DNA from 2 places in the Pantoea sp. UBA4549 genome. Region 1 is predicted to be linked to the other one. Evidence: predicted binding sites of a transcription regulator. Region 1 holds the regulator's gene; the other holds the start of a gene.
The links. Region 1 encodes LexA, which represses DNA repair genes until DNA is damaged. Its sites were predicted from a motif close to TNCTGTATGTACATACAGNA; they were not measured.
Positions count from the first base shown of each region.

Region 2: a site for LexA is predicted at 13,664-13,683, ahead of B3041_RS10835 (DNA translocase FtsK 4TM domain-containing protein). Genes of this name have one in related genera too.

Region 1 covers NZ_DGLH01000001.1:398-15,857, reverse strand. Annotated here, with positions in the region: gene dnaB (replicative DNA helicase) at 5-1,411, opposite strand; gene B3041_RS00070 (quinone oxidoreductase) at 1,485-2,468, shown strand; gene pspG (envelope stress response protein PspG) at 2,650-2,907, opposite strand; gene dusA (tRNA dihydrouridine(20/20a) synthase DusA) at 3,095-4,090, opposite strand; gene B3041_RS00055 (conjugal transfer protein TraF) at 4,181-5,446, opposite strand; gene zur (zinc uptake transcriptional repressor Zur) at 5,832-6,353, shown strand; gene B3041_RS00045 (CsbD family protein) at 6,406-6,618, opposite strand; gene dinF (MATE family efflux transporter DinF) at 6,764-8,086, opposite strand; gene lexA (transcriptional repressor LexA) at 8,216-8,830, opposite strand; gene B3041_RS00030 (diacylglycerol kinase) at 8,936-9,304, opposite strand; gene plsB (glycerol-3-phosphate 1-O-acyltransferase PlsB) at 9,432-11,855, shown strand; gene ubiA (4-hydroxybenzoate octaprenyltransferase) at 11,895-12,779, opposite strand; gene ubiC (chorismate lyase) at 12,784-13,299, opposite strand; gene psiE (phosphate-starvation-inducible protein PsiE) at 13,389-13,799, opposite strand; gene B3041_RS00005 (Na/Pi cotransporter family protein) at 14,085-15,460, shown strand, end outside.
Region 2 covers NZ_DGLH01000009.1:861,431-876,890, forward strand. Annotated here, with positions in the region: gene ycaO (30S ribosomal protein S12 methylthiotransferase accessory factor YcaO) at 1-669, shown strand, start outside; gene focA (formate transporter FocA) at 928-1,788, shown strand; gene pflB (formate C-acetyltransferase) at 1,850-4,132, shown strand; gene pflA (pyruvate formate lyase 1-activating protein) at 4,280-5,020, shown strand; gene B3041_RS10810 (MFS transporter) at 5,063-6,214, opposite strand; gene B3041_RS10815 (hypothetical protein) at 6,228-6,356, shown strand; gene serS (serine--tRNA ligase) at 6,532-7,824, opposite strand; gene B3041_RS10825 (replication-associated recombination protein A) at 7,922-9,268, opposite strand; gene lolA (outer membrane lipoprotein chaperone LolA) at 9,276-9,887, opposite strand; gene B3041_RS10835 (DNA translocase FtsK 4TM domain-containing protein) at 10,066-13,602, opposite strand; gene lrp (leucine-responsive transcriptional regulator Lrp) at 13,722-14,216, opposite strand; gene trxB (thioredoxin-disulfide reductase) at 14,736-15,460, shown strand, end outside.

The sequences.
Region 1 (15,460 bases):
AGGCTTATTCGTCGTCGTATTGCGGGCCGGCGTAGTTGTCAAAACGCGACCACTGGCCGTTGAAAGTAAGACGCACGGTGCCGATTGGCCCGTTACGCTGTTTACCGATGATGATCTCAGCAATGCCTTTCAGATCGCTGTTCTCGTGATACACCTCATCGCGGTAAATAAACATGATCAGGTCAGCATCCTGCTCGATCGAGCCGGACTCACGCAGATCGGAGTTAACCGGACGTTTATCTGCGCGCTGCTCCAGTGAACGGTTTAGCTGCGACAGCGCCACGACCGGCACATTCAGCTCTTTAGCCAGAGCTTTCAGGGAGCGCGAGATTTCTGCGATCTCCAGCGTACGGTTCTCGGAGTGCGACGGCACGCGCATCAGCTGCAGGTAATCGATCATGATCATGCTCAGACCGCCATTCTCGCGGAACACGCGGCGGGCACGCGAGCGAACTTCGGTTGGCGTCAGGCCGGAAGAGTCATCAATAAAGATGTTTTTCTTCTCCAGCAGAATACCCATTGTGGCGGAGATGCGCGCCCAGTCCTCATCTTCCAGCTGACCGGTACGAATACGCGTCTGATCCACGCGCGACAGTGACGCCAGCATACGCATCATCAGCTGCTCGCTGGGCATCTCCAGACTGAAGATCAGCACCGGCTTCTCATTCAGCATCGCCGCATTTTCGCACAGGTTCATGGCGAACGTGGTTTTACCCATGGAAGGACGCGCGGCCACGATAATCAGATCGGACCCCTGCAGACCGGCCGTTTTTTTGTTCAGATCCTGATAGCCTGTATCTACGCCGGTTACGCCGTCATGCGGCGTGGAGACCAGCGCTTCTATCCGGGAAACAGTGGCTTCAAGGATCTGCTCAATGTTCTGCGGGCCATCATCTTTATTCGCGCGCTGCTCGGCAATTTTAAAGACGTTGGATTCGGCAAAGTCGAGCAGGTCTTCACTGCTCCGGCCCTGCGGATCGTAACCGGCATCGGCAATCTGATTGGCCACCGCGATCATCTCACGCACCACTGCACGTTCACGCACGATATCTGCATAAGCGCCAATGTTCGCCGCGCTTGGCGTATTTTTTGCTAATTCGGCCAGATAGGCAAAGCCGCCCGCCATCTCCAGCTCGCCGCGCGTTTCCAGCGACTCTGACAGGGTAATCAGGTCAATAGGCTGGCCCAGCTCCAGCAGCCGCTGCATCTCAGCGAAAATCATGCGGTGCGAGCGGTTAAAAAAATCGTCTGCAACAACGCGCTCAGAGACGTTGTCCCAGCGCTCGTTGTCCAGCATCAACCCACCCAGCACCGACTGCTCCGCTTCTATGGAGTGCGGCGGCATTTTTACGCCTTCCAGCTGCCGATCGCGGGGTTCGTTCGATTTGTTGGTGGGTTTATTTCCTGCCATAGTGAATGCATTACCGATCGTGAAAGGGACGCGCAAGTATACCGCCCCCGGATGAACATTCACAGGAGTCAGCATGGCAAAGCGTATTCAGTTCAGTCAGCACGGTGGCCCGGAGGTTTTGCAGTGGGTTGATTTTGATCCTGCCGATCCGGCTGAGCATGAGGTGCAGGTGGAAAACCGGGCGATAGGCATTAACTATATCGACACCTATGTGCGCAGCGGGCTCTATCCGGTTTCAGATTTTCCTTCCGGACTCGGCACCGAAGCGGCTGGCGTGGTGAGCAAAGTGGGCGCGGCGGTTACGCGTTTTCAGCCTGGCGATCGGGTGGTTTACTGTCAGGCCGTCCTGGGCGCTTACAGCGAAATACACAACGTTGCGGAGGAGCGGCTGGCGCTGCTGCCGGAAAGTATCTCTTTTGAAACGGCGGCCGCCTCATTTCTCAAAGGGCTGACGGTCCAGTATCTGCTGCGTCAGACCTGGAAAGTGAAAGCAGATGAAACGTTTCTGTTTCATGCTGCCGCAGGCGGCGTGGGCCTGATTGCCTGTCAGTGGGCCAAAGCGCTGGGCGCACATCTTATCGGCACGGTGGGTTCCGCAGAGAAAGCGCAGACGGCTAAAGCGGCCGGCGCATGGGCCACCATTAACTATCGCGAAGAGGATATTGCGCAGCGTGTCAGCGAACTGACGCAGGGAAGAAAGGTGGCCGTAGTGTATGACTCTGTCGGTAAAGATACCTGGGAAGCGTCGCTGGATTCGTTGCAGCGCCACGGGCTGCTGGTGAGCTTTGGCAACGCTTCCGGCCCGGTAACCGGCGTGGATTTGGGTATTCTCAACAAAAAAGGCTCTCTGTTTGTTACCCGCCCGTCGCTGTTTGGCTATATCACAAACCGTGAGGAGCTGGAGCAGGCAAGCAGTGAACTCTTTTCGCTGATAGCCAGTCGCGCCATTCAGGTGAACGTACCGGAACAGCAGAAATTCCCGCTGCGTGATGCCGTGCGCGCGCATCAGAGTCTGGAGAGTCGTGCGACGCAGGGCTCCAGCCTGCTATTACCCTGATTCAGCCAAAAAAAGAGGGCTTCCTGAAGGAAGCCCCTGATTCTTTTTTTTCGTTCGCGCTGGTGTAGGGACAGCGGTACTGAATCTGTATTCGTATAGTGGCAGAAAATATAAGTAAAAAATATGTTTAATGCTTATCTGATGCCAGCAGCATTCAGCGCTGTGATCTGAGCCGCATTTATTACCAGCCGCGTCGCTCCATTCGGCTGATTTTTCTTTTAAGCCGGTTCAGTCGGGCGTTGCCACCTGGCGTCGTAAAGTGGCGCCAAAGCCAGACAGCGACCACGGCCAGCAGCAGCCAGGGTAACAGTTTTATGACAAACGCAAACAGGCCGGTTAAAAACATCAGCGCGGTGGCAACGGCTAAAGCCGCAATCACCCCCAGCAGAGAAACGCCGGTCAGCAGCAGCATTAAAAAAAACCCGAGCACAAATACCATTTCCACGTTTAGCCTCCTCTGTCAGAACTCTTCTGACAGATACAATTTTCATGCCAGAATAGCCATTTTATAACCAATTGATTAAATTGGGTTTATTCAGAGTGCTTCAGTAAACGTGGTGAAAAAAACCAGATTTCAGGCAAAATAAAACCGCACCATCTCTGCTGCGGTTTTCAGAGAACGCGGATTACGCTTCCTGCGGGATGCGATCGGCCACCAGCGCCAGCGCGGCTTCCAGCACGCGCACATCCGCGCCCGGTTTATGCGCATTTTCGCTCAGATAACGTCGCCACTGGCGCGCGCCGGGGATCCCCTGGAACAGGCCCAGCATATGCCGGGTAACGTGTCCCAGATAGGTGCCCTGCGCAAGTTCCGCTTCAATATAGGGATACATTGAACGCACCACCGCCACCAGATCCACTGCCGGCGCTGTGCGGTCAAACAGCGTGCGATCGACCTGTGCCAGTATAGAGGGATTTTGATACGCTTCGCGGCCCATCATTACGCCATCTACATGCATCAGGTGCGACTTTGCCTCCTCCAGCGTTTTCACACCGCCGTTGATGGCGATGGTCAGCGCCGGAAAATCGCGCTTTAACTGATAAACGCGCGGGTAGTCCAGCGGCGGGATCTCCCGGTTCTCTTTCGGGCTCAGCCCTGAGAGCCAGGCTTTGCGTGCGTGAATGATAAAGGTGTCGCAGCCGCCCCGCTCTGCCACGGTGCCGGTAAAGTCGCACAGAAACGCATAGCTCTCCTGCTCGTCGATACCGATGCGGGTTTTTACCGTGACCGGAATAGAGACCACATCGCGCATCGCTTTAATACAGTCGGCCACCAGGTTCGCATCCGCCATCAGGCAGGCACCAAAGCGACCGTTCTGTACGCGGTCGGAAGGACAGCCCACGTTCAGGTTGATCTGATCGTAACCGCGCGCTTCAGCCAGTCTGGCGCACTGCGCCAGCGCCGCCGGATCGCTGCCGCCCAGCTGCAGAGCAACCGGGTGCTCCTCTTCGCTGTAGGCAAGGTAATCCCCTTTGCCATGAATAATCGCGCCGGTCGTCACCATCTCGGTATAGAGCAGCGTATCGCCGGTAAGCTTGCGATGAAAATAGCGGCAGTGACGATCGGTCCAGTCGAGCATCGGCGCGATGGAAAAGCGTTGCGAAGAGAAGTTATCAGTCATGAAGCGCAGTAGATCCGGAGTTAAATGATGAGAAACTGCGCAATGATACCACAGCCGTCACGGACGACACAGCCGCCCGTGACAGACCCGTCAGAAGTTAAAGCCGAGCTGTACCATCGCACCCCAGGTACGATCTTTACCGGCGGAGCCCGCCAGATCCAGATGCACCGCATTGTTAAACGGCGACAGACCAAGACCGGCAGTAACCACGTTAACGTCGTTTGATTTCAGATCGGCCCGGTAGCCTGCGCGCAGGGCCAGCCAGTCGAGCATGCGATATTCCGCGCCTGCGCCCGCATACTGGCTGCTCTCCTGCGACTTAAAGCGTTTGGTTTCCGTGAGATCCACATCGCCGGTCAGGGTAACCGGTCCGCGCTCCCACGCGAGGCCGGTCGTTACCAGCGGACGGATTTGATAGGTATCGCGATAGCCATTAACAACTTTGGTATCCAGATCGCGTGAGATCAGGTTCTGGCCGGTCAGACCAAACGTCCAGTTTTCAGCAAATGGGGTGGCGAGACCGGCATCAACGTTAAAGCCGGTGTCTGAACTGCGATAGCGCCCGTTTTTAAGATCGTTTTTATCGTAGTTATAGACGCTGGCGCTGTAGTTATAGAGCCAGGTCTTCTGCAGCTTAGGCGTAACACCCAGCGAGACCGGGTGACCGGCAACCGTAAACTCATGCGCCATGGCAATACCATAATCGGTGACCAGCGCTGCCAGTCCGTTCGCGCTGGAGCGCAGGTTATCCTGATCGCCCGGCTGCGGAAACGCGCCGTTTGCCAGACTGTCCAGATAATCGATATCGCTCTGAACCACGTTGGCACGAATATGGGCGGTACCATACGCTTTGGTGATAAAGGCAAACGGCAGCGTCTCATTCGGAACCGTAACGGCCACTGCAACGCCTGCGGTCGCATCCGCTTTATTACCTTTAAGCCTGCGCAGCTGGTCGGCCATATCGCCGGCTGCGGCACGCAGCTGCGGCACGGCATTGATGGCAGCAAACGGATCCGAGATGAGACTCTCGTTGATGTTATCAATTACGTCGCGATAGCGATCAACCGTATCGGTGATGTCATCAATACGATCGACCAGCTTGTCTTTATCCGTCACCTGTAATCCGGCAGAGGGAAAAATGATGCCGGCATTCTCTTCCGGCTGGGCGCGCGTCATCAGCGCCGGGTTAGCCAGCACGGCAGAACTCCAGTGCGACGAAGCGACACCGGTTCCGCCCATCGCATCATTGCGCGCATCATACCAGGTTCCCGCGGCCAGCGCTGAAGAGGAAGCCAGCAGCGCGTTTAAACCAGCAAAATAAGCCACCCGGGCCAGCGTAAAGCGTGTTGTCGTCATGAGGCTGCTATCACCTTAAAAAATTATTGAGTGTCGCGTAGGCGAAATAATGGTGTTAACCGCTATTCTGAATGGCGGCTAACGCTTCATTGCTGTGAACTGAAAGGGATAAGCACTGCTGTTCGCAGAATTGGACACGAATGCGCCACTCTGCGCTTTTTTTAGCCACTCAGGCGAATTATTGCTCTTATAAGGCCAGTGATAACTTTAGCCTGCCTGAACCATATCGGGAATCTGGTCACTTGCAAAGCAAAAATAGCGCGTAAAACACTCTTAAAATTGCCGGATATGTGTGATCGACAGCACGCTTAGGCCAGAGCAGGCAAAAACAGCATGGGCGGATGGAGTGTGATAAAATAACATCACCTGTAAGCCGGAGAACATTATGTCAACTCTTACCCCAGCGCAGCTGCTGACCCAGGTTGAGGCGCTCTGTCTCGATCGCGGCGTGCGTCTTACGCCGCAGCGTGCCGAAGTACTGCGCCTGATGGCTGAGCAGAAAGGTTCTGTCAGCGCCTACGATCTGCTGGATCAGCTGCGTATGAGTGAACCTCAGGCGAAGCCGCCCACGATTTACCGTGCCCTCGACTTTTTGCTGGAACAGGGATTTATCCACCGCGTGGAGTCCAACAACAGCTATGTGGTCTGTCATCACGTTAATGAGCCGGCCCACAGTTCTGTTATGCTGGTCTGCGACAGCTGTGCCGCCGTGAGTGAACAACAGGCACACGGCGTGGAAAAAATCATTGCGGGACTGGCTGACCAGGCGAACTTCAGCCTGCGCCATACGGTGATTGAAGCGCACGGCCTGTGCGAAAACTGCGCTGAAATTGCTGCCTGTACCCAGCACGCCAGCTGCGCGCACGATCATGAAGCCATGAGTAAAAAACGCGGTAAAAAGGGCTGAGTGCACGCCTGAAGGCCTGCGAGCGGGGGGTATGTTCTGAACCGGGGTAGCGCTAGTCGCGACGATCGTTGTGCCGGCTTTCCCATTCGTTCACTTCGCGCTCCGCTTCTGCTCTCGCATAGCCATAGCGCTCCTGAATTTTGCCAATCAGCTGGTCGCGCCTGCCTTCAATCACGCTCAGGTCATCATCAGTCAGCTTGCCCCACTGCTCTTTGCATTTTCCTTTGAACTGTTTCCAGCTGCCGCTTGCTTCATCTCTGTTCATTACGCGTCTCCACAGTTTGCTGAGCCAGACGGAACGCCCCCACAGCGGGGGCTGAACCGCCGCCTGACCTGCGATCTGTCCTATTAAGGTTAACCGTCGCAGCACAATTCGCCAGTTTTATGCGCTGCCGGTTAACCCGATGACATTACACGCTGAACCAGCTGTCGCGCCGCCAGTGATAGCGCCATATCAGTCCCAGGGTAATGCCTCTTAACGCGAGGAATACGGTAATAGCCAGCCATAAGCCATGGTTCCCGAGCCACGGCAGCGTCAGCAGCGTCAGTGCATAGCCCAGCGCCGCCAGCAGCATGCTGTTGCGCATATCGCGGCCGCGTGTGGCCCCGATAAACATACCGTCCAGCAGATAGCACCAGACGCCAGCCAGCGGCAGGATCACCTGCCAGATAAGGTAGCGGTCGGCCGCTTCGCGCAGCGATTCAATAGAGGTCAGCAGCGCGATAATTGCCGGGCCGCAGACGGCGTAAATCACCGCAAACAGCAGCGCCACGATGCCCGCCTGCCGGCAGGCGGCATACCAGATCAGCCGCAGCCGGCTGCGATCGCCTGCGCCGGTGGCCTCACCGGAGCAGGCTTCCACCGCGTAGGCAAAGCCATCCAGCGCATAGGCGGTAAAGGTCAGAAACATCAGTAATACCGCATTGACCGCGACCACCTCAGGGCCGAGCCGCGCGCCCAGCAGCGTCAGCGAGGCAAAGCAGAGCTGCAGCAGCAGCGAACGCAGCATGATGTCGCGGTTAAGACGGAACAGGCGCGCGGTGTCGCCGCGCCAGCTGGCTTTGAGCAGTGAAAATGATATGCCGCGCAGCGCCAGCACACGTGCCACCATCCACAGCCCTGCCGCCAGCGTCACATAATCCGCGACGGCGGTGGCCGCAGCGGCACCCGCCACGCCCCAGTGCCACTGCAGAACAAACAGCAAATCAAGCAGGATATTCACAACGTTACCGGTGATGAGCAGCACCATTGGTGCACGCGCATACTGTACGCCAAGCAGCCAGCCCAGGATCACCAGATTTGCCAGTGTGGCAGGCGCACTGAGCCAGCGGATAGCGATAAAGGTTTGCGCCTGCTGCTGCACCGCCTCGCTGCCGCCCATCAGCGCGGCCGCCAGCTCGCTGACCGGGGTACGTAATGCAATGAACAGCACGCCTGCTGTCAGCGCAATCAGCATCGGCTGGATCAGCGCACGCGCCAGCGCAGGTGTATCCCGGGCGCCAAATGCCTGTGCCGTCAGACCGGTGGTGCTCATGCGCAGAAACAGCAGCAGCATAAAGACAAAGCTGGTGGCGGTTGCGCCCACGGCCACGCCGCCGAGATAAACCGGGCTGTCGAGGTGACCAATGATAGCCGTATCCACAATGCCCAGCAGCGGTACGCTGATGTTAGAGAGGATCATTGGCAGCGCCAGCCGCCAGAGCGTGCGGTCAGAAGAGGTAAACAGCGGCATCAGCCAGTCCTGTTAATGCGGGCAACGCGCTTCATGCAGCTGCACGGCGTCACGGTTGGAAGCAGAGGGGTAATATAGCAGACTGCGGTCTGTGCAGGCACAGACCGCAGCAGGGGGACTAACCAGGTATTACAGCCATTCACCGGTGCGGACAATACCCACAGCCAGACCTTCAACGGTCAGTGACTGCTGGCGCGTATCCACTTCGATAGGCTGAAAATCGCTGTTTTCTGGCAGCAGATGCACGATAGCACCCTGCTTTTTCCAGCGTTTTACGGTGACTTCATCATCGATGCGCGCTACCACGACCTGGCCGTTACGCACATCCTGGGTTTTATGTACGGCAAGCAGATCGCCATCCATAATCCCGATATCTTTCATCGACATTCCGCTGACGCGCAGCAGAAAATCAGCGCTCGGCTTAAACAGGTTAGCATCGACCTGATAATGGGTCTCGATGTGCTCCTGAGCCAGCAGCGGCTCGCCGGCAGCCACACGTCCGATTAACGGCAATCCGCCGCTTGTCTCTTCTTCCATCAGCAAGCGAATGCCGCGTGAGGCGCCAGAGACAATCTCAATGACCCCTTTACGCGCCAGCGCTTTCAGGTGCTCTTCAGCCGCATTGGGTGAGCGGAAGCCCAGCTGTGAAGCAATTTCAGCACGCGTTGGTGGCATGCCGGTTGAATTAATATGGTCGCGAATCAGGTCATAGACCTGCTGCTGCCTGCTGGTTAACGCTTTCATCCCGCCCCCTGGTTGTTTATACAGTCGCTGTGAGTATATACAGGTATTGGCGAAATGAAAACCGCAGCTGCGGCAAAAATCAGCGATATATCGGTACTTCAGGCCTTAATGCGCGTGCGGCCAGAGCAGCGAAATCCAGACAAACAGCGCAAGCAGAATGGTCAGCAGCACGGCGGCAGAGCCCATATCTTTGGCGCGCCCCGCCAGCGGGTGACGCTCCTGACCAATTCTGTCGACCACCGCTTCAATCGCGCTGTTCAGGATCTCTACCACCACCACCAGCATCACCGAGCCAATCAGCAGCACGCGCGTCACCGCGTCCACATCCAGCCAGCAGGCGATGACCACCGCGATCGCCGCCGCGATCGCCTCCTGACGAAAAGCCGCCTCATGTTGCCACGCTGCGCGTATACCCTGCCAGGAGTAGCCTGCGGCTTTGATAATGCGCAGCAGGCCGGTAACGTTATTTGCCATGGATAGGGAACCCTTGAGTAATTTTGGCGTCAATGAGTGCGCAGCGTACGATGGCACAGCCACAGATCTTCGCTGCACTTTCTGGTATGCTTGCCGCGCTTTGCTAACAAGAGGCTTCAAGTTGTCTATGTCAGGTTGGCGTAAACTCTATTACAAATTATTGAATTTACCACTCTCTATTTTGGTAAAAAGTAAGGTCATACCGACCGATCCGGTTTCGGAGCACGGTATCGATCCCACCCGTCCCGTGATGTATGTTTTGCCTTATGATTCAAAGGCGGACCTGCTTACATTGCGCAATCAGTGTCTGCGGCTTGATCTGCCCGATCCGCTGGCGCCGCTGGAGATTGACGGTACGCTGCTGCCGCGCCATGTGTTTATCCATGACGGCCCGCGCGTCTTCCCTTATTACGTGGCGAATCCGGAGTCAGTGAAACTGTTTCACGACTATCTGGATCTGCACCGTAATAATCCGCAGCTGGATGTCCAGATGCTGCCGGTGGCGGTGATGTTTGGCCGGGCACCGGGCCGTGAAATTCAGGGTGAGCCCACGCCGCATCTGCGCGTACTGAATGGCGTGCAGAAGTTTTTTGCCATTCTCTGGCACGGCCGCGACAGCTTTGTCCGCTTCTCTTCTACCGTCTCGCTGCGCCAGATGGCGACCGAACACGGCACGGATAAGTCGATTGCGCAGAAACTGGCACGCGTGGCGCGTATTCATTTTGCCCGTCAGCGTCTGGCTGCGGTAGGACCCAGCCTGCCTGCCCGTCAGGATCTGTTCAACAAACTGCTGCAGTCGAAAGCGATTGAAAAAGCCGTTGAGGATGAAGCGCGCAGCAAAAAGATTTCGCATGAAAAAGCGCAGCAAAACGCCGTTGAGATGATGGAAGAGATCGCGGCGGACTTCTCGTACGAGGCGATCCGCGTCACCGACCGCATCATGGGCTGGCTCTGGAGCCGGCTCTATCAGGGCATTAACGTAAACGGCGGCGAGCGCGTGCGTCAGCTGGCGCAGGATGGCCATGAAATAGTCTATGTGCCCTGCCACCGCAGCCATATGGATTACCTGCTGCTCTCCTACGTGCTTTATCATCAGGGACTGGTGCCGCCGCACATCGCTGCCGGTATCAATCTCAACTTCTGGCCAGCCGGACCGATTTTCCGCCGGCTGGGGGCCTTCTTTATTCGCCGTACTTTCAAGGGCAATAAACTCTACTCCACCGTATTCCGCGAATATCTGGGCGAGCTGTTCAGCCGTGGCTACTCGGTTGAGTACTTTGTTGAGGGCGGGCGCTCGCGCACCGGTCGCCTGCTCGATCCCAAAACCGGCACGCTCTCCATGACGCTGCAGGCGCTGCTGCGCGGCGGCAGCCGCCCGATCACCTTTGTCCCGATTTACATCGGCTATGAGCATGTAATGGAAGTGGGGACTTACGCCAAAGAGCTGCGCGGCGCGGCGAAAGAGAAAGAGGGCTTTGTGCAGATGGTGCGCGGCCTGCGTAAGTTGCGCAATCTTGGTCAGGGCTACGTTAACTTTGGTGAACCGCTGCCGCTGGTTAACTATCTGAACAAGCATATTCCTGAGTGGCGCGAGGCGATTGACCCTATCGATCCGCAGCGCCCCGCGTGGATGACGCCAGCGGTGAACGATATCGCTGCCAGCCTGATGGTACGTATTAACGAAGCGGGTGCGGCCAACGCCATGAACCTGTGTGTGACCGCGCTGCTGGCGTCGCGTCAGCGCTCACTGACGCGTGAGCAGCTGACGGAGCAGCTGGAGTGTTACACGCAGCTGCTGCGCAACGTGCCCTATTCACCGGAAGCCACGGTGCCCGATCTGAGCGCCGAAGCGCTGCTGGATCACGCGATGGGCATGAACAAGTTCGAAACCGAGCAGGACAGCATCGGCGATATTATTATTCTGCCGCGCGAGCAGGCCGTGCTGATGACCTACTACCGCAATAACATTCAGCATATGCTGGTGATGCCGTCGCTGATTGCGGCGATTGTGCAGCAGCACCGCGAAATCAGTGAAGCCGAGCTTCTGCGTCAGGTGAGTCTGGTCTATCCGATGCTGAAAAGTGAGCTGTTCCTGCGCTGGGAAAGTGCTGAACTGCCGGCGCTGCTTAATGCGCTGTGTGCGGAGATGGCGCGGCAGGGTCTGGTGACGCAGCTGGACGGGCAGATTAAGCTGAGCGCCGCGCGCTACCGCACGCTGCAGCTGCTGGCGGCCGGTATTCGTGAAACGCTGCAGCGCTTTGCGATCACCTTTGCCATTCTCAGCGCCAAACCCACGATTAACCGTGGCACGCTGGAGAAAGAGAGTCGTACGCTGGCGCAGCGTCTGTCAGTGCTGCACGGTATCAATGCTCCGGAGTTCTTTGATAAAGCGGTGTTTACCACGCTGGTGCTGACGCTGCGCGATGAGCGTTATATCAGCGACTCCGGTGATGCCGATGCGGAGCGCACGCACGTGATGTGGCAGATGCTGGCGGAGCTGGTCACCAGCGATGTGCGTCTGACAATTGAAAGTGCGGTCGCACACGAGTAAGGCAGGCAGGCAGGGACGCTCTTATGCGTCCCTGCCGGTTCAGAACAGCGCCAGAAACGGCTGCGTATTCAGCAGCACACCCGCAAACAGCACCAGCCCCACGTAGTTATTGTTCAGAAACGCCTGAAAGCAGGCGTCACGTTCGCGCCGGGCGATCAGGCTCTGCTGATAGACAAACAGCGCGCCGGCAGCCAGCAGTGACCAGTAGAAGGCCCCGTTCAGATTCAGTATGCTTCCCACCAGCGCCATCAGCCCCAGCGCAGCCAGCTGCAGCAGGCCAATAATCAGCTTGTCAAAACGACCAAACAGAATCGCCGTGGATTTGACGCCTATTTTCAGATCGTCATCGCGATCCACCATGGCGTACTGCGTATCGTAGGCCACCGTCCAGCAGATGTTGGCGAAGAACACCAGCCAGCAGACTAAAGGTAAGGACTCACTTACGGCGGCCCACCCCATCGGAATCGCCCAGCCAAAAGCTGCGCCGAGCACCACCTGCGGCAGATGGGTATAGCGCTTCATAAAGGGATAGACCCACGCCAGCGCCAGCCCGCCAAAAGAGAGCAGGATGGTCATGCGATTCATGGTCAGCACCAGCATAAATGCCAGCAGGCCCAGAGCAGCAAACAGCAGCTTTGCCTCTTTCTCTGAAACCGCCCCGCTCGCCAGCGGCCGGCCAGCGGTGCGTTTGACGTGGCCATCCACGTTTCGATCGGCGTAATCGTTGATGACGCAGCCCGCAGCGCGCATCACAATCACGCCGAGCACAAATACGATCAGCACCGGAAGCGGCGGCACCGCCATGCCAGCCAGCCACAGCGCCCAGAGCGTAGGCCACATCAGCAGCAGCGTGCCGATAGGTTTGTCGATGCGCATCAGGCGGCTGTAAGCCTGCCATTTGCTTGCAGTTAATGATTTTTGCACGGTTTCATCCTTGCTGCAGCGCGCGGTAAAGCGGCGATGCCGGTAAAAAAAGTTCAGTTAACAGAAGGGGCTTGTCCGACAGGCGCAGACGCGAACGCCGTCCCCAGAGATCGCCGGCCTGGCCGGGATGAATAAAGTCACGGCTCAGCGCGGAAGAGGCAAAAAGATAGCGCCCCAGTGGACGTGTGCCAAGCTGCTGCAGCATCTGCTCCGGTCCCTGCAGCGTACTTTCCGGCACCACGGTGCGCCCCAGCAGCCACGGCTCACCGTCGCCGCACAGCACGATTTCGCGCAGCCAGAAGCGCGTATCATCCGGCAGAAAAGCAGCTTCCGCTGCCACTTCCGCTGCGCTGACAAAGCCTTCACGGAGAGGTTCAACGGTAACCTGCCCGCAGTGCTGCTCAAAACGGCGCGTCATGGAATCTTCTTCCAGCAGCCAGTCGAGCAAGGGTGCTGGCAGCGGGATGGAGGCGGATAGCCACTGCAGGGCATATAACTGGCGCAGCGCATCGTGCGACATCAGGCGATCTCCGGCAAAAAAGTTGCCTCAGTTTACCGCAGAGCGCGGCCGCTGGCACGGCCGCGAACGCCAGGGAGAATAATGACCGTTTATTCGCGCTTCAGCCGGTTGCTGTTTGCCAGCCATAGTGTGACCACCAGAATCAGAATTGCGGCCGAATAGCAGAGCGTGTCGAACGGATTTTTATGGTCAACAATAATCAGCCGGATAATGGCGGTGATGCCGATATAAACAAAGTAGCGCAGCGGAAAGTGATAGCCCGACTGGAAATATTTCACAATCAGCGCGATAAATTCAAAGTAGAGAAAGTAGATCACAATGCCTTCAATCAGCAGATAGGATGACGCCTGCTCACCGGTGCTGAACAGCACGTTAGCCAGATGAATCGTCTCCTTGCCGAGAAAAACAACCAGGATCACGGCCAGGATCAACAGGCCGATATTAAGTACCCACTGCAGCACCGTCGCGATGAGCTGACCGGCGGCTGATTTATCTGTCATTGCTGCGTCCTTAGTGCGCAAACGAGAAGGGCACCATCATGCTGCAATGTGATCTGAATCACAATATGACGTTAAGAGCGCCGTTCTCTGCCGGGCGCGCCGTAAACGCCGTGGATATCTCATTGCGGTGAGTGGGATTCAGCTACAGTTAACAGGTCGACACCGCTTCAGGTTATTTATATCTAACGAAAAATTCATGCGGTGCGATACCGTTCTTCCCCCGCTGCCGTGCTCGCCAGGCAGGCAGCTGGCTGCTTTTTGCCTGGCGTACAGGAGCCTGCGACCGTGCTAACTCTGCTTAATCTGCTTTCTGCTGTCGCACTGCTGGTCTGGGGCACGCACATTGTGCGCACCGGCATCATGCGCGTTTACGGCGCCGATCTGCGGCGGGTACTGAGCCGCAGCGTGGAAAAAAAGCCAATGGCTTTTCTGGCCGGCATTGGCGTTACCGCTCTGGTGCAGAGCAGCAACGCCACTACGCTGCTGGTAACCTCGTTTGTGGCGCAAAATCTGGTCAGCCTTACGCCTGCTCTGGTGGTGGTGCTGGGGGCTGACGTCGGAACAGCCATTATGGCGCGCGTGCTGACCTTTGATCTCTCCTGGCTCTCGCCGCTGTTTATCTTTTTTGGCGTGGTCTTTTTCCTCAGCCGCAAACAGACGCGCGTCGGACAGATGGGCCGCGCCGCCATTGGTCTTGGCCTGATCCTGCTGGCGCTGCAGCTGATTGTCACCGCTGCGCGTCCGATCACGCAGGCCGCGGGCGTGCAGGTGCTGTTCTCTACGCTAACCGGCGATACGCTGCTGGATGCGCTGATTGGTGCCGTTTTTGCCATCGTCAGCTACTCCAGCCTGGCGGCGGTGCTGATCACCGCGACCCTGACGGCTGCTGGCGTGATCTCTTTCAAAGTTGCGCTCTGTCTGGTCATTGGTGCCAACCTCGGCAGCGGCCTGCTGGCGATGATCAACGCCAGCGGCTCTAATGCGGCAGGTAAGCGGGTGGCGCTCGGCAGCCTGCTGTTCAAGCTTATCGGCAGCATTGCAGTGCTGCCGTTTGTGGATTTCATCGCTGATTTGCTGGATCGGCTGCCGGTGAATGATGAAGAGCTGGTGATCTTTTTCCACGTTTTCTACAACCTGACGCGCTGCCTGATCATGGTGCCGTTTGCAGCACCGATGGCGCGTCTCTGCCAGCGCATGATTGCCAACGACGCAGAGAATCAGGCGCACCTCAAGCCCAGACATCTGGATAAAAGCGCGCTGGATACGCCTGCGCTGGCGCTGGTCAATGCGGCACGGGAGACCCTGCGTATGGGCGACGTGCTGGAGCAGATGCTGGAGTCGTTCAGCCGCGTGGTGCGGGGCGAACTGCGTGAAGCGCACCGGGTGCGGCAGCTGGATGATGATGTTGACGTGCTTTATACCGCCATAAAACTCTATCTGGCGCGCATGCCGCGCGAAGATCTGGCGGAAGATGATTCGCGGCGCTGGGCTGAAATCATTGAGATGGCGCTGAATCTTGAGCAGGCGGGTGACATCATTGAGCGCATGAGCGGTGACGTTGCGGATAAATCGCTGCAGGCGCGACGCGCCTTTTCGGCAGAGGGGCTGGAAGAGCTGAATACGCTCCAGGAGCAGGTACTGAATAATCTGCGACTAAGCCT
Region 2 (15,460 bases), on a different contig from region 1:
GAAGATAAAGAAGTTTATATCGCAGATTATGAACATTTGGGCGTGTATGCCTGCCGCATTATCGTACCGGGTATGTCCGACATCTATCCGGCGGAAGATCTGCTGCTGGCTAATAACAATATGGGCGCTTCACTGCGTGAAACGCTGCTGGCACTGCCGGCCAGCGAGTGGCAGCCTGAGGCCTATCTGGCGCTCATTGAACAGCTGGATGAAGAGGGCCATGATGACTTCACCCGCGTGCGTGAGCTGCTGGGTCTTGCAACCGGCAAAGATAATGGCTGGTATACACTGCGTATCGGCGAGCTGAAAGCGATGCTGGCGCTGGCGGGAGGCGATCTCGATCAGGCGCTGATCTGGACGGAGTGGACCATGGAGTTCAACCAGTCAATTTTCAGCGCAGAGCGTGCTAATTATTATCGCTGTCTGCAGACGCTGCTGCTGCTGGCTATGGAAGATGAGCGCGATCCGGTGCAGTATCATCGTGCGTTTGTCCGGATGTATGGTCAGGCGGCGGTTGACGCCGCGTCTGCTGCCCTTAGCGGTGAAGCGCCATTTTATGGTCTGCAGGCCATCGATGAAGATCTGCATGCGCTACCTGCTCATCAGGCGCTGCTGGCGGCGTATGAAAAACTGCAGGCGGCAAAACGCCGCTACTGGTCCGCGGTGTAAGCACTGCGTGGGAATTGTTTACTGACGTCAGTGAAACAGGTATGGCCAGACGGCTGTACCTGTTTTTTTTACCGCGCTACACCTGCCATTAAAATAAATCTGCATATTTTAAAATTATTTTATTTATTTAAATTCAATAGCTTGAATGAATTTAATGCTATTCCCTCTTCCTTCTCCTGACTAAAGATGATCCATATCAAGTCCGCTGCTTACCGGCTTTGTTAGCATCTCCTCAGACCTGTTACGGAGAGCGTAAGCGTGAAAGCTGACAATCCCTTTAATGCTTTATTGCCTGCGGCAATGGCTAAAGTTGCTGAAGAGGCGGGCGTCTATAAAGCAACTAAACATCCCCTTACGACCTTTTTTCTTGCCATTACCGCCGGCGTCTTTATCTCGATCGCCTTTGTGTTCTATATCACCGCGACCACTGGCAGCACACTGCTGCCGTGGGGCGTGGCCAGACTCATAGGGGGCATCTGCTTTTCGCTGGGTCTGATGCTGGTGGTGGTATGCGGTGCCGATCTCTTTACCTCAACTGTTCTTATTGTCGTGGCCAAAGCCAGCGGGCGTATCAGCTGGCTGCAGCTGGCCCGCCACTGGCTGAATGTCTACGTCGGCAACCTGTGCGGTGCGCTCTTTTTCGTCATGCTGATCTGGCTGGCCAGTGAGCATATGGTGGCTGGGGGTGCGTGGGGACTTAATCTGCTGCAAACCGCCGATCACAAGATGCATCACAGCTTTGCAGAGGCCGTAGCACTGGGCACGCTGGCTAATCTGCTGGTCTGTCTGGCCGTCTGGATGAGCTATTCCGGACGCAGCCTGACTGACAAGATGATTGCCATGATTCTGCCGGTGGCGATGTTTGTTGCCAGCGGCTTTGAACACAGCATCGCCAATATGTTTCTGATCCCGATGGCCATCCTGATCCGCGATTTTGCCGCACCGGAGTTCTGGCAGCTGACCGGTACCACTGCCGCTCAATTTCCGGCACTCAATTTCAGCGATTTTATTTTCAACAATCTGATCCCGGTCACGCTCGGCAATATTATCGGCGGCGGTGTACTGGTTGGATTGACTTACTGGGTTATCTATCTGCGCGGTTCTGCGCCGGCAGCGTAATTGTGTCCGGGGGCAGCAATGCGTCCGGCAAGAGAGTCTCCTTAAACAAGGCAGGTATATCATGTCCGAACTGAATGAAAAAATGGCAACAGCCTGGGAAGGATTCAAGGCCGGGGAGTGGCAAAGCTGCGTTAACGTACGCGACTTTATCCAGAATAACTATACGCCGTATGAAGGCGACGAATCGTTTCTCGCCGGTGCCACCCCCGCGACAACGGCACTGTGGAACCGCGTACTGGAAGGGATCAAAATCGAGAACCGTACGCATGCGCCGGTAGATTTTGATACCGATCTGGCCTCCACCATTACCTCGCATGATGCAGGCTATATCGACAAATCTCTGGAAACTATCGTTGGTCTGCAGACTGACGCGCCACTGAAACGTGCCATTATTCCGTTTGGTGGCATCAAAATGGTGGAAGGCTCCTGTAAAGTTTATGGACGTGAGCTCGATCCGGCGCTAAAAAAAATCTTTACGGATTATCGTAAAACCCATAACCAGGGCGTATTTGACGTCTATACGCCGGATATTCTGCGCTGCCGTAAATCAGGCGTACTGACCGGGCTGCCTGACGCCTACGGCCGTGGTCGTATTATTGGTGATTACCGTCGCGTTGCGCTCTACGGCATTGACTATCTGATGCAGGACAAAGTCGCGCAGTTCACGTCGCTGCAGCACGATATGGAAAACGGCGTGGATCTGGAAGCCACCATTCGCCTGCGCGAAGAGATCGCTGAACAGCACCGTGCGCTGGGCCAGATCAAAGCGATGGCGGCAAAATATGGCTGTGATATCTCTCTGCCGGCCACCATCGCGCGGGAAGCGGTACAGTGGACCTATTTTGGTTATCTGGCGGCCGTAAAATCGCAAAACGGCGCCGCAATGTCATTTGGTCGCGTATCTACTTTCCTGGATATTTATATTGAACGCGATATGCAGGCTGGCAGGCTCACTGAAGAGCAGGCGCAGGAGCTGATTGACCATCTGGTCATGAAACTGCGCATGGTGCGTTTCCTGCGCACGCCGGAATATGACGAGCTGTTCTCAGGCGATCCTATCTGGGCGACAGAATCACTCGCCGGAATGGGCGTCGACGGACGCACGCTGGTGACTAAAACCACGTTCCGCTTCCTGAATACGCTCTACACCATGGGCCCCTCCCCTGAGCCTAACATGACCATTCTCTGGTCCGAAAAGCTGCCGCTCAACTTTAAAAAATATGCGGCTAAAGTCTCCATCGATACCTCGTCACTGCAGTATGAAAATGATGACCTGATGCGTCCTGACTTTGATAATGACGACTACGCTATCGCCTGCTGCGTCAGTCCGATGATTGTCGGCAAACAGATGCAGTTCTTCGGCGCGCGTGCCAACTTGGCCAAAACGCTGCTGTACGCCATCAATGGCGGGATGGATGAAAAACTCAAAATGCAGGTCGGGCCAAAAGAGGCGCCTATTACCGATGAAGTGCTCGACTTTGAGACAGTCATGGCACGCATGGATCACTTTATGGACTGGCTGGCGCAGCAGTATGTCACCGCGCTGAACATCATCCACTATATGCACGATAAATATAGCTATGAAGCTGCGCTGATGGCACTGCACGATCGCGACGTTTATCGCACCATGGCATGCGGGATTGCCGGGCTCTCAGTGGCAGCGGACTCTCTCTCTGCCATCAAGTATGCCCGGGTGAAACCCATACGTGATGCTGACGGGCTGGCCACCGACTTTGACATTGAGGGCGATTATCCGCAGTTCGGTAATAATGACCCGCGCGTCGACGATCTGGCCTGCGATCTGGTTGAACGCTTTATGAAAAAGATTCAGCAGCTCCGGACCTATCGCAACGCCGTACCAACCCAGTCCGTGCTGACCATTACCTCAAACGTGGTATATGGCAAAAAGACCGGTAATACTCCGGATGGTCGCCGCGCCGGTGCGCCGTTCGGCCCGGGTGCCAATCCGATGCACGGACGCGATCAGAAAGGGGCCGTAGCCTCGCTGACCTCAGTGGCTAAATTGCCGTTTGCCTATGCAAAAGATGGCATCTCCTACACCTTCTCCATCGTGCCCAATGCGCTCGGCAAAGATGATGAGGTGCGGAAATCAAACCTTGCGGGCCTGATGGATGGTTATTTCCATCATGAAGCGGACCTGGAAGGCGGCCAGCATCTGAATGTCAACGTCATGAATCGCGATATGCTGCTGGACGCGATGGCGCATCCGGAAAATTATCCGCAGCTCACCATACGCGTTTCGGGTTATGCAGTGCGCTTCAATTCGCTGACCCGTGAGCAGCAGCAGGATGTAATCACCCGCACCTTTACTGCCTCACTCTGATGATAAACAGGGCTCCCTGACAGGGGCCCTGTTTCAGAGTCCGTTTTGGCAGCGTGCTGACGCGGGCACGCTGGCAAAACTGACTTCCCTGCTGAGCGCAACAAAGATTGCGTTGCCTGAAACAGGCTAATCCGGAGAACCATCGCTATGTCTGCTGTCGGTCGTATTCACTCTATTGAATCCTGCGGAACCGTTGACGGTCCCGGCATTCGTTTCATCACATTTTTCCAGGGCTGCCTGATGCGCTGTCTCTACTGCCATAACCGCGACACATGGGATACCCACGGCGGCAAAACGGTGACGGTTGATGAGCTGATGCAGGATGTGCTTGCCTACCGTCATTTTATAACGGCGTCCGGCGGAGGGGTAACTGCCTCCGGCGGCGAGGCGATCCTGCAGGCGGAGTTTGTGCGTGACTGGTTCCGCGCCTGTAAACAGGCGGGCATTCACACCTGCCTCGATACCAACGGTTTTGTGCGGCGCTATGAGCCGGTAATCGATGAGCTGCTGGAAGTAACCGACCTGGTGATGCTGGATCTGAAACAGATTAATGATGAGATCCATGAAATTCTGGCCGGCGTTTCTAATCATCGCACGCTCGATTTTGCCCGCTATCTGCAGAAAATCAATAAACGCACCTGGATCCGCTATGTGGTGGTGCCGGGCTATTCAGATGACGATGACTCCGTGCACCGGCTCGGCCGGTTTACTGCGGAGATGCAGAATGTGGAAAAAATAGAGCTGCTTCCCTATCACGAGCTGGGCAAGCATAAATGGCAGGCTATGGGGGAAACGTATCAGCTGGAGGGCGTCAGGCCGCCAGCAAAAGAGACGATGGAGCGCATCAAAGGAATTCTGGCGGGCTACGGCCACAACGTCATGTATTAAAAACCAGAGAGAGCGGCATGCTCTCTCTGATGTTTGAACCTGTCAGGCGTGCGCCACCGGCGTCGCATGATGATCGGCTTTGCGCAGCAGCATGACCAGATAGACCAGCGCCACCGCAGCGATCATTACAAACAGCAGCTGGTCAGAGTAATGCTGCATCAGCATTGAGGTCATTGCCGGTCCCACCAGGCTGCCTACGGTATAACTGAACAGCAGCGCCTGATTCATCGCCACCAGTTCGTGGTGTGCAACGGTCTCACAGGCCCATGACATGGCAACCGGGTAGAGCGTAAAGCCTGCCAGCCCGAGCACAAACAGCGCCGGCGCCATTGCCGTATCACCCAGCATCGCCATGGCGCCGAGGATCACAACAAACACCTGCACGCGCAGGACCATCAGACGGCCAAAGCGATCGGCCAGACGCCCGACAGGCCACTGTCCGATAATACCGGAACTCACCAGCAGCGCCATCCAGTAGCCTACTGAAGCATCGCTCATACCGCGATGCGACAGATAGAGCGGCATCAGACCATAGAGTGATCCCAGTACAATGCCGGAAATAATGCAGCCGTTGATCCCGAGGCGTGAACTGCGGCGGCGCAGCATGCTCCAGATGCGGGTGGTGGAGGCCTCTTCGCTCTCCGCTACCATACTCACCTGTACAAAAAGCAGTGGCAGTATCGCGCAGACAATCAGCGCCGTCACCCAGGGGATAACGTGCAGCAGTTCAGTGGAGACGCTGCTGACCAGCAGCTGCCCGGCCACCGTACCGAGATAATAGACAATCATATAGGCAGCCAGCAGCTGACCGCGGTTACGCACCGTACCGCTGCAGAGCAGCGCGCTTTCCACTACCACCCAGATCAGCGCACAGCCTACGCCAGCGCTGAAGCGCAGCAGCGTCCAGCTGGAGAACCCTTCCAGCAGTACCATTCCCATCGTCGCCAGAGCAAACAGCACGCTGGCAAAATAGAAGCAGCGATTAAAACCGTAGCGCGCAATCAGCCAGCCAGCCAGCAGCGTGCCCGCCAGATTGCCGGTGTAATAGGCGGAACTCGCCATGCCTACCTGCCAGGTAGGCAGCTGCTCATGAGCAAGCCAGAGCGGCACCAGCGTATTAAGCACAGCGATAGAAACCGTCATCAGCATTAAGCCGCAGAGCAGCAGCAGGACGGGGCGCGACCAGGTAAGCATAAGGATAAAACCAATGGAAAGAAGCGAGAATTGCGCGCAGTTTGCCACTGGAAAACGGAAAGTCAACGAAGAGAAAAAAGGCACCGCACAATTTGCTGCTGAACAATTTATTTTTTTTATCTTCAGGCGGTTAGAAGCATAATAAACAAAGCCGGATTAAAATCTATCACTATGAATTTACAGATTTTTAGCGCTTAACTGCCGGCGTTCTTCGATAACGTTTATTTGTGATAACTTTGCAGGGAAAAGGCATTGCTGCGAACGATATTGCCCATAAAAAAACCCGGCCAGCGCCGGGTTCTTTAATCAGGGTACGATCAGCCAATATACTCCAGACCGCCCATATAAGGACGCAGCACGTCCGGAACGGCAATCCGGCCATCGGCCTGCTGATAGTTTTCCAGTACTGCAACCAGCGTACGACCTACCGCCAGTCCCGATCCGTTCAGCGTATGCAGCAGGCGCGGCTTTTTATCACTTTTGCTGCGGCAGCGTGCCTGCATACGACGCGCCTGGAAATCCCACATGTTGGAGCAGGAGGAGATTTCACGGTAGGTATCCTGCGCCGGCAGCCAGACTTCGAGATCGTAGGTTTTCACTGCGCCAAAGCCCATATCACCGGTGCAGAGCAGCACTTTACGGTAGGGAAGATTAAGCAGTTGCAGCACTTTCTCCGCATGTCCGGTCAGCGCTTCAAGTGCATCCATAGAGGTTTCCGGCGCAACGATCTGCACCATCTCAACTTTGTCGAACTGGTGCATACGGATCAGCCCGCGCGTATCACGCCCGTACGAACCTGCCTCAGAGCGGAAACATGGCGTATGCGCCGTCAGCCTGATTGGCAGACTCTCTTCTTCGACGATTTCATCACGCACCAGATTAGTCAGCGGCACTTCAGCGGTAGGGATCAGCGCATAGTTACTGCTGCCCGCCTCTTCACCCAGCGGTTTGGTGTGAAACAGGTCTTCGCCAAATTTTGGCAGCTGCCCGGTGCCATACAGCGTATCGTGGTTAACCAGATACGGCACATAGGTTTCCAGGTAGCCGTGCTCCTGCGTGTGCAGATCGATCATAAACTGACTCAGGGCGCGATGCAGGCGGGCAATCTGCCCCTGCATTACGATAAAGCGGGAACCGGTCAGTTTAACGGCGGCGGCAAAATCCAGCCCCCTGACCGATTCACCCAGCTCCACGTGATCTTTAACCGGGAAGTCAAACTGGCGCGGCTCCCCCCAGCGACTGATTTCCAGGTTCTCACTGTCATCTTTACCCAGAGGAACGTCATCAGCCGGGAGGTTTGGCAGCGCCAGCGCAAAATCGCGGATCGCATTTTGCAGCACATCCAGTTCAGCTTTAGCCGCATCCAGACGTTCACTCAGCGTATTCACTTCCTGACGCAGCGGCTCGATATCTTCCCCACGGGCTTTTGCCTGACCGATGGATTTGGATCGGGCATTACGCTCAGCCTGCAGATTTTCTGTCTCTACCTGCAGTACTTTACGACGCTCTTCTAAGGAGCGCAGCGTATCCACATCCAGTTTAAATCCCCGGCGTGCCAGTTTTTCTGCGACTGCGTCTGGCTCGTTACGCAGCAGATTGGGATCGAGCATGCTTATCCTGTGTAATAAATGGTTAATTGAAAAAAAGAGGGGTTGCATCCCACTGGAATGCAATGAATTCCTTGCTCACCTTACCGTAACGCGTTTATCAGCGGTAGCGTTTTATCGGGCTATTTTGATCCTGCTCAGCCAGCCAGGCGAGTTTTTCACCGATCTTCCCTTCCAGTCCGCGCGGCACAGGATGGTAATAACGGACGTCGCGCATTTCCGGCGGAAAAAAGACTTCGCCGGCCGCATAAGCGTTGGGCTCGTCATGCGCATAGCGATAGCTTTTGCCCAGCCCCATCTCTTTCATCAGTTTTGTCGGCGCATTACGCAGATGGTCCGGCACATCATAGTCTGGATGCTCGCGCGCATCGCGCAGCGCCGCTTTGAAAGCCGTGTACACTGCGTTGCTTTTCGGCGCACACGCCAGATAGACAATCGCCTGCGCAATCGCGCGCTCGCCTTCTGCCGGCCCGACGCGCGTAAAGCAGTCCCAGGCTGAGATGGCTACCTGCATTGCACGCGGATCGGCATTGCCGACATCTTCCGAGGCGATAGCCAGCAGGCGCCGTGCGACGTAGAGCGGATCCCCGCCTGCGGTTATGATTCTGGCATACCAGTAGAGCGCCGCGTCGGGCGCAGAGCCGCGCACCGATTTGTGCAGCGCCGAGATAAGATCGTAAAAGCGATCGCCCTGATTATCAAAGCGCGCCGCGCGCTCGCCGGCGACTTCAGTGAGCAACTGCGGCGTCAGCTCCCGTTTACCCTCTGCGTTAACATCTGCCATATCCGCCATCATTTCCAGCGTATTAAGCGCCCGGCGTGCATCACCGCTTACCAGTTCGGCGATCATCCGGCGAGTGGCATCAGGCAGCACAATGTCGCTGTCGCCATAACCACGGGTGTTATCCTCCATCGCCTGCGTCAGCACCTGCTCAATATCTTCTGTGGTCAGTGATTTGAGCAGATAAACGCGCGCGCGCGACAGCAGCGCAGAATTGAGTTCAAACGAAGGATTTTCCGTAGTCGCGCCAATAAACGTAATGGTGCCGTCTTCAATGTGCGGTAGAAAAGCATCCTGCTGGCTTTTGTTAAAGCGATGGACCTCATCCACAAACAGGATAGTACGCCGGCCGGCATGGCGGTTTTGCCGGGCACGTTCAATCGCTTCACGAATATCCTTTACGCCGGACGTCACCGCTGAAATGCGTTCCACATCAGCGTTGCCGTAGTGCGCGATGATCTCCGCCAGCGTGGTTTTTCCGGTGCCCGGCGGGCCCCACAGGATCATTGAGTGCAGCTGTCCGGCTTCAATCGCCCGCGGCAGCGGTTTACCCGGGGCCAGCAGATGCTGCTGGCCGATATACTGCTGAAGCGTGGCGGGCCGCATTCTGGCGGCCAGCGGTTTAAACGCATTTGAAGGGGCAAAATCCAGAGAGAGATTACTCAACTCAACCTCACTGACGCTGGTCGTCTACCGTTACCCCTTTTGGTGGCGTAAAGGTAAATTTATCGGGACTGATGGCACCATTTTTCTGGCTCTTCAGCTGGTAGCTGCTGCGCTGGCCATCCTGCTCAATCGCGCTGAACTGATTGATGGTGCCCGATGATGAGACGTTGATGGTGAACTGCTTCAGATTGCCGTCGCTGTTTTTTGGCGTCAGCTCAAAGCTGTCCCCCTGCTGTTTGATATTGTACTGCTGCCAGTCGCTGGGCTGATTGCGCGCGATAAGCATAAAGGGCGTATTGCTGGTGGCATTCTGCAACAGGCTGACGCTGGCCTGTTCGACAAACGGGTTATAGAACCACAGGTTTTTACCGTCAGAAACAATAACGCTCTCATCTGGTGCCGTCATATGCCAGTTAAACAGGCTGGGACGCTTAACCCATAACTCCCCTTCACCATCCTGAACATTAGCGCCGCTGCCGTCGGTCACTTTCTGACTAAAACTGGCATGGAAGCTGTTTACTTTGTTCAGGCGCTGCTGCAGATCGCCAGAGGCATCTGCCAGTGCAGATGCTGAAACAAAACCGGCCAGCAGGCCACAGGCAATAACGCGTAATTTCATCTGATTCGATTCCTTATTCACTGTTCCTGATACTCACTGCTATTAAACGTAGTTGCCGTATTGTCTCTTCGACAGAAGAAAAAGCCGAAAGGTCCCAAAGATATGGAGATTGCGCAACAGATAAACAATGGGCCAGTTAATAACTGGCCCATGAGGAAAATAGTGCTGTCAGCCGGCGTTACATTTCATGTGGTGGCGGTGAAAGCACCTCGCGGTTACCGTTATGGCCCGGCTCAGAAACAATACCCTGTGCTTCCATCTGCTCAATGATACGTGCCGCACGGTTGTAGCCGATGCGGAACTGACGCTGCACGCCAGAGATAGAGGCACGACGTTTCTCAACCACAAAGGAGACAGCCTGATCGAATAGCGGATCGAGCTCTTCATCACCATCCATACCCCCTGCGCCGCCTTCGCTCTCCTCACCCGCTGTGATGCTGTCAATATACTGCGGGCGTCCGCGCGCTTTCCAGTCCTGCACAACAGCATGAACTTCCTGATCGCGCACGAATGCGCCATGCACGCGTACCGGCATCGAAGAGTTAGGCGGCATGTAGAGCATATCACCCATTCCCAGCAGCGACTCTGCGCCGCCCTGATCGAGAATAGTACGCGAGTCAATTTTACTTGATACCGTAAAAGCGATACGGGTAGGAATGTTGGCTTTAATCAGACCGGTAATAACGTCAACCGACGGACGCTGAGTTGCCAGCACCAGGTGAATACCGGCAGCACGCGCTTTTTGCGCCAGGCGCGCTATCAGCTCTTCTACCTTTTTACCCACGGCCATCATCAGGTCGGCAAATTCATCTACCAGCACCACGATGTAAGGCAGTTTCTCCAGCACGGGCGGTGTCATGTCCATGCTGTCTCCCGGCTTCCAGAACGGATCCGGAATCGGACGGCCCATCGCCGCAGCCTGCTCGATTTTTTCGTTATAACCGGCAAGGTTACGTACGCCCAGTGCAGACATCAGTTTGTAGCGACGCTCCATCTCTACCACGCTCCAGCGCAGCGCGTTAGCCGCGTCTTTCATGTCGGTTACCACCTCGGTAAGCAGATGTGGGATCCCTTCATAAACTGACAGCTCAAGCATTTTCGGGTCGATCATAATAAAGCGCACTTCTTCCGGTGTCGCTTTATAGAGCATGCTGATGATCATGGTGTTAACGCCAACCGACTTACCGGAACCGGTGGTACCGGCTACCAGCAGGTGTGGCATTTTTGCCAGATCGGCAACAACAGGCTGTCCGGAAATATCTTTACCCAGCACCACTGACAGAGGAGAGGGGTTATCGCGGAATTTGTCGCAATCCAGCACTTCACGCAGATAGACTGTCTGGCGATGTTTGTTCGGCAGCTCAAGCCCGACATAAGGTTTACCGGGGATGACCTCCACCACGCGCACCGCCACGGCTGACAGCGAACGCGCCAGATCGCGGGAGAGGTTAGAGATCCTTGCTGCTTTAACGCCCGGAGCCAGGTCGAGTTCAAAACGGGTGATCACCGGGCCCGGAGAGATCCCTACCACTTCAGCTTTTACCCGATAGTCCGCCAGGCGTGCTTCTACCAGACGCGCCGTCTGTTCCAGCGCAAACATATCCACGGGCTCTTCTTCTTCCGGCGGAGCTGTCAGCAGCTCAAGTACCGGAAGCGGCGTCGAAGGTTTCTCCAGTGGTCGTTCATGACGCACCAGGAAAGGGTGAAACAGACTATCCTGCGCCGGAGTAGCCGGTGCGACTGCAGGCTCTGGCTCTGCTGCAAATCCTGTGCTGCCCGCTTCACTGTATGAAGGCGGTGGAACGGGTTGTGCGGGCACAGCCGGTTCCGCTACCGGCACGGCGGGCTGCTGCCATTGAACCGCTGGTTCCGCTGCCGGTGCAACTGGCTGCTGCTGCACCGCCGGTTCCGCTGCCGGTACAGCTGGCTGCTGCCACTGAATAGCGGGTTCCGCTGCTGGTACGGCTGGCTGCTGCCGCGGCGCCACAGGTTCTGCTGCCGGTACGGCTGGCTGCTGCCACTGCGCTTCAGGTTCCGGCGTGGCCGCGATAGTAAACAGCGGTTCGCTCGGCGTATCATCAACCAGATCTTTCATGGGTGAGAAGTCAAAAGCAGCCGAGGTATCCAGATTAAACACCGGCGCTTTTTCTTCCTGTGGCGCGCTATAGCGCTGCTGCTGCTGTGCCGCAAACTGGCTTGCCAGCTGCGCCTGATGCTGCGCCTCCTGATCATCCTCTTCAGTATGCGACTCCCAGCTTTCACCATAGCGCTGCTGCTGCTGTGACTGAAATGCATCACGCAACTGCGCTTCCTGAAGCGCAGCGTCTTCTTCATACTGCGGCTGATGCAGCGTGGCACTCACATCCGGCTGCTGCTGCTCTGCTTCTTCACGCGCTTTCTCTTCTGCCATACGCTGTGAAGGCAGTTTAATCCCATAAGAGGCAAGTTCACGTCGGGTCGGCAGTTTAACTTTGTTGGGTCGCGGCAGCTCCGGACCAATACCCTGCTTTACCTGCGGGTTACGATCGCGCTCAGGCACAATGTCAAAAACAGGCGACAGCGACTCTTCCGCACGCTGTACGGCAGCAGTGGCAGCACCTGTGGCCGCAGCGGCCGTAAATGCAGGGGCAACAGCAGAAAAGCGATCGGCACTTTGCCAGTCGCCCATGCGCGGGCCATCTTCATCCTGTACAGCAGGTGACGCGACAGGCTCTTCCGGCAGTTCAAAATGATAGAGGGGTGGCGTCTGCGATGCTGGCGTAGCTGCAACAACCGGTTGAGATGCGACCGGTTGCGGCACCGCAGCCTGTGTAGCCGCTGGCTCAACCGCCAGTACAGGTTCTGCTACAGGAGCCGAAGCGGGCGGTGCCTGCCGGGCAGCTTCACTCACTGCAGACAGTGCTGCAGCGGTTGCGCTGGACGCTTTGGCCAGCAGGGGTTCACTGGCCAGCTCAGCAGCAAGTGCAGGCGCGGGCGCAGGCGTTCGCGGCGCAGCCAGCAGCACGTCCTCTTCGTCAGCAGCCTGAAGCGCTACAGCCGGACGCGCTGGAACATCCGCGTCCTCATCATACTCCTCTTCTTCCCAGCGATCGTCATGACGAGAGCGGTTACTGGCGAACGTCAGCACGCCCATTACCACGCTCCCGATTTTTTCAGCGATAGCGAGCCATGACCAGCCAGTATAGAGTGTGATACCTGCAGCCCAGATACAGAGCAGCGTCAGCGTGCCGGTTGCTCCATGAAGCCACGGTGCCATAGCATTGCTGACCAGACTGCCGATAACACCGCCTGAGGCGAAGTACCAGATATCATCCACATTCAGTGCTGCCAGGCCACAGGTAGTCACCACCAGCGCCAGCACGCCTATCAGACGTAATCCAACGGCAAAATAGTCGATATAATCCTGCCGATCGCGCTGACGAAAAGTGATCCAGCACAGGCCCAGGATAACGGGTGGAATGGCATAAGCCATCACGCCGAAGATAAACAGCAAAGTATCTGCCAGCCAGGCGCCAACGCTACCCCCGATATTATGGATAGGTTCATGCCATGCGGTCTGAGACCAGCTGGGATCGGAAGGGTTAAAACTCACCAGTGACACCATCAGATAGATGGCGAACAGGGCTACAAGGATGAGCAACGCCTCGAGCAGACGACGTCCACTGCTCAGCGGTTGTAACGAAACATCTTTATCTTCTGTGTATTCCTGGCTCAAGAGAACTCTCCAGGTGCCTGTAAAATAAGAAGGCAACAGCGCCGGAAGAGCCCGACGCTGGTCCTGTATGAATTCACAGGAGTGTACCTAAATCCTGCACGCTTTGCACCTTCCCTGCGTTAGCGGGTTTTAATGACCAGCCGGTTACTCTGTTTAACCTCTTCCATCACGACATAGGTACGGGTGTCGTTTACGCCTGGCAGGCGCAGCAAGGTTTCTCCCAGCAGTTTGCGATAGGCAGACATATCAGGCACGCGGGTTTTCAGCAGATAGTCAAAGTCACCGGAAACGAGGTGACACTCTTGAGTTTCCTCAAGTTTTTGCACTGCGGCGTTAAATTGCTCAAACACGTCAGGGGCACCGCGATTCAGAGTAATCTCAACAAACACCAGCAGGGATGCATCAAGATAGTGGGGGTTGAGCTGCGCGGTGTAGCCCAGGATAAAGCCCTGTCGCTCCAGACGGCGAACACGCTCAAGGCATGGCGTTGGCGAAAGGCCTACGCGCTTGGAAAGCTCAACATTGGAGATACGGCCATCTTTTTGCAGTTCATTCAGGATATTTCTGTCGATACGATCCAGATCTTTTCCGGGGCGCTTTTTATTGTCTACCATTATTATTGTCTCTCTTAATTCCTTCCCTATGCCTGCCACACCCTGAAAAATGCGTATTTCAGAGCCTTACTGAATTGAAGACCATAAGCCTGTGCAGTCACGCACCATCCGTATGACGCATGCTGTCTGTCCACATCATGCGTCATTACCAATGTCAGGCTGAGATTTTCTGACGCCGCCGCGCAAAACAGTGATGAATTACCATTCTGAACCGTCAGAGACTCTCTGCTTCTTCCAATGTTTTCGCAAATGCGCAGGCGATTGTCAAAGTAAAACATCTAAATTCAGTACAAGATGCCAGATACCGTGCTGGAGCCCTGTTTTTAAATGATATTTTCAGGGCAGTGATGTCCTTTATTTACTCAGAATGCACTCTTTTAGCGCAACGCTGCAGCAAAGATACGTTTCATCGTCTACGCCGCTTGCAGCAATTGCTAACAAAATGGTGCAAAGCTTTTTTTGCTGTCCTAATTTCCCTACAATCAAAATCACTGTTGTCAGAAACACACTGAGGAATGCATGAGTACGGCCAAACACAGCAAACTGCTTATCCTGGGCTCAGGCCCAGCCGGTTATACCGCTGCAGTTTATGCGGCACGCGCTAACCTGAATCCGGTGCTGGTTACCGGTCTGGAAAAGGGCGGCCAGCTTACGACGACCACCGAAGTTGAAAACTGGCCAGGCGACCCGCACGACCTGACCGGGCCGTCGCTGATGGAGCGTATGCATGCGCATGCCGAAAAATTCAATACTGAAATCCTGTTCGATCATATTCATACCGTTGATCTGCAGCAGCGCCCTTTTCGCCTGACCGGTGACAGCGGCGAATATACGGCGGACGCTCTGATTATTGCGACGGGCGCATCGGCACGCTATCTGGGTCTGCCTTCTGAAGAGGCGTTTAAGGGCCGGGGCGTCTCTGCCTGTGCAACCTGCGACGGATTTTTCTATCGCAACCAGAAAGTTGCGGTAATCGGCGGAGGCAATACTGCTGTTGAAGAGGCGCTGTACCTTGCCAACATCGCGGCTGAGGTGCACCTGATCCACCGCCGTGACACCTTCCGCGCAGAGAAGATTCTGATCGACCGGCTGATGGAAAAAGTGCGCAGTGGCAATATTGTGCTGCATACGCATCGTACGCTGGAAGAAGTGACCGGTGACCAGATGGGTGTGACGGGCGTGAAGCTGCTGGCAACTAACGGTGAGCCTGCAGAATCACTTGAGGTAGCAGGCCTGTTTGTGGC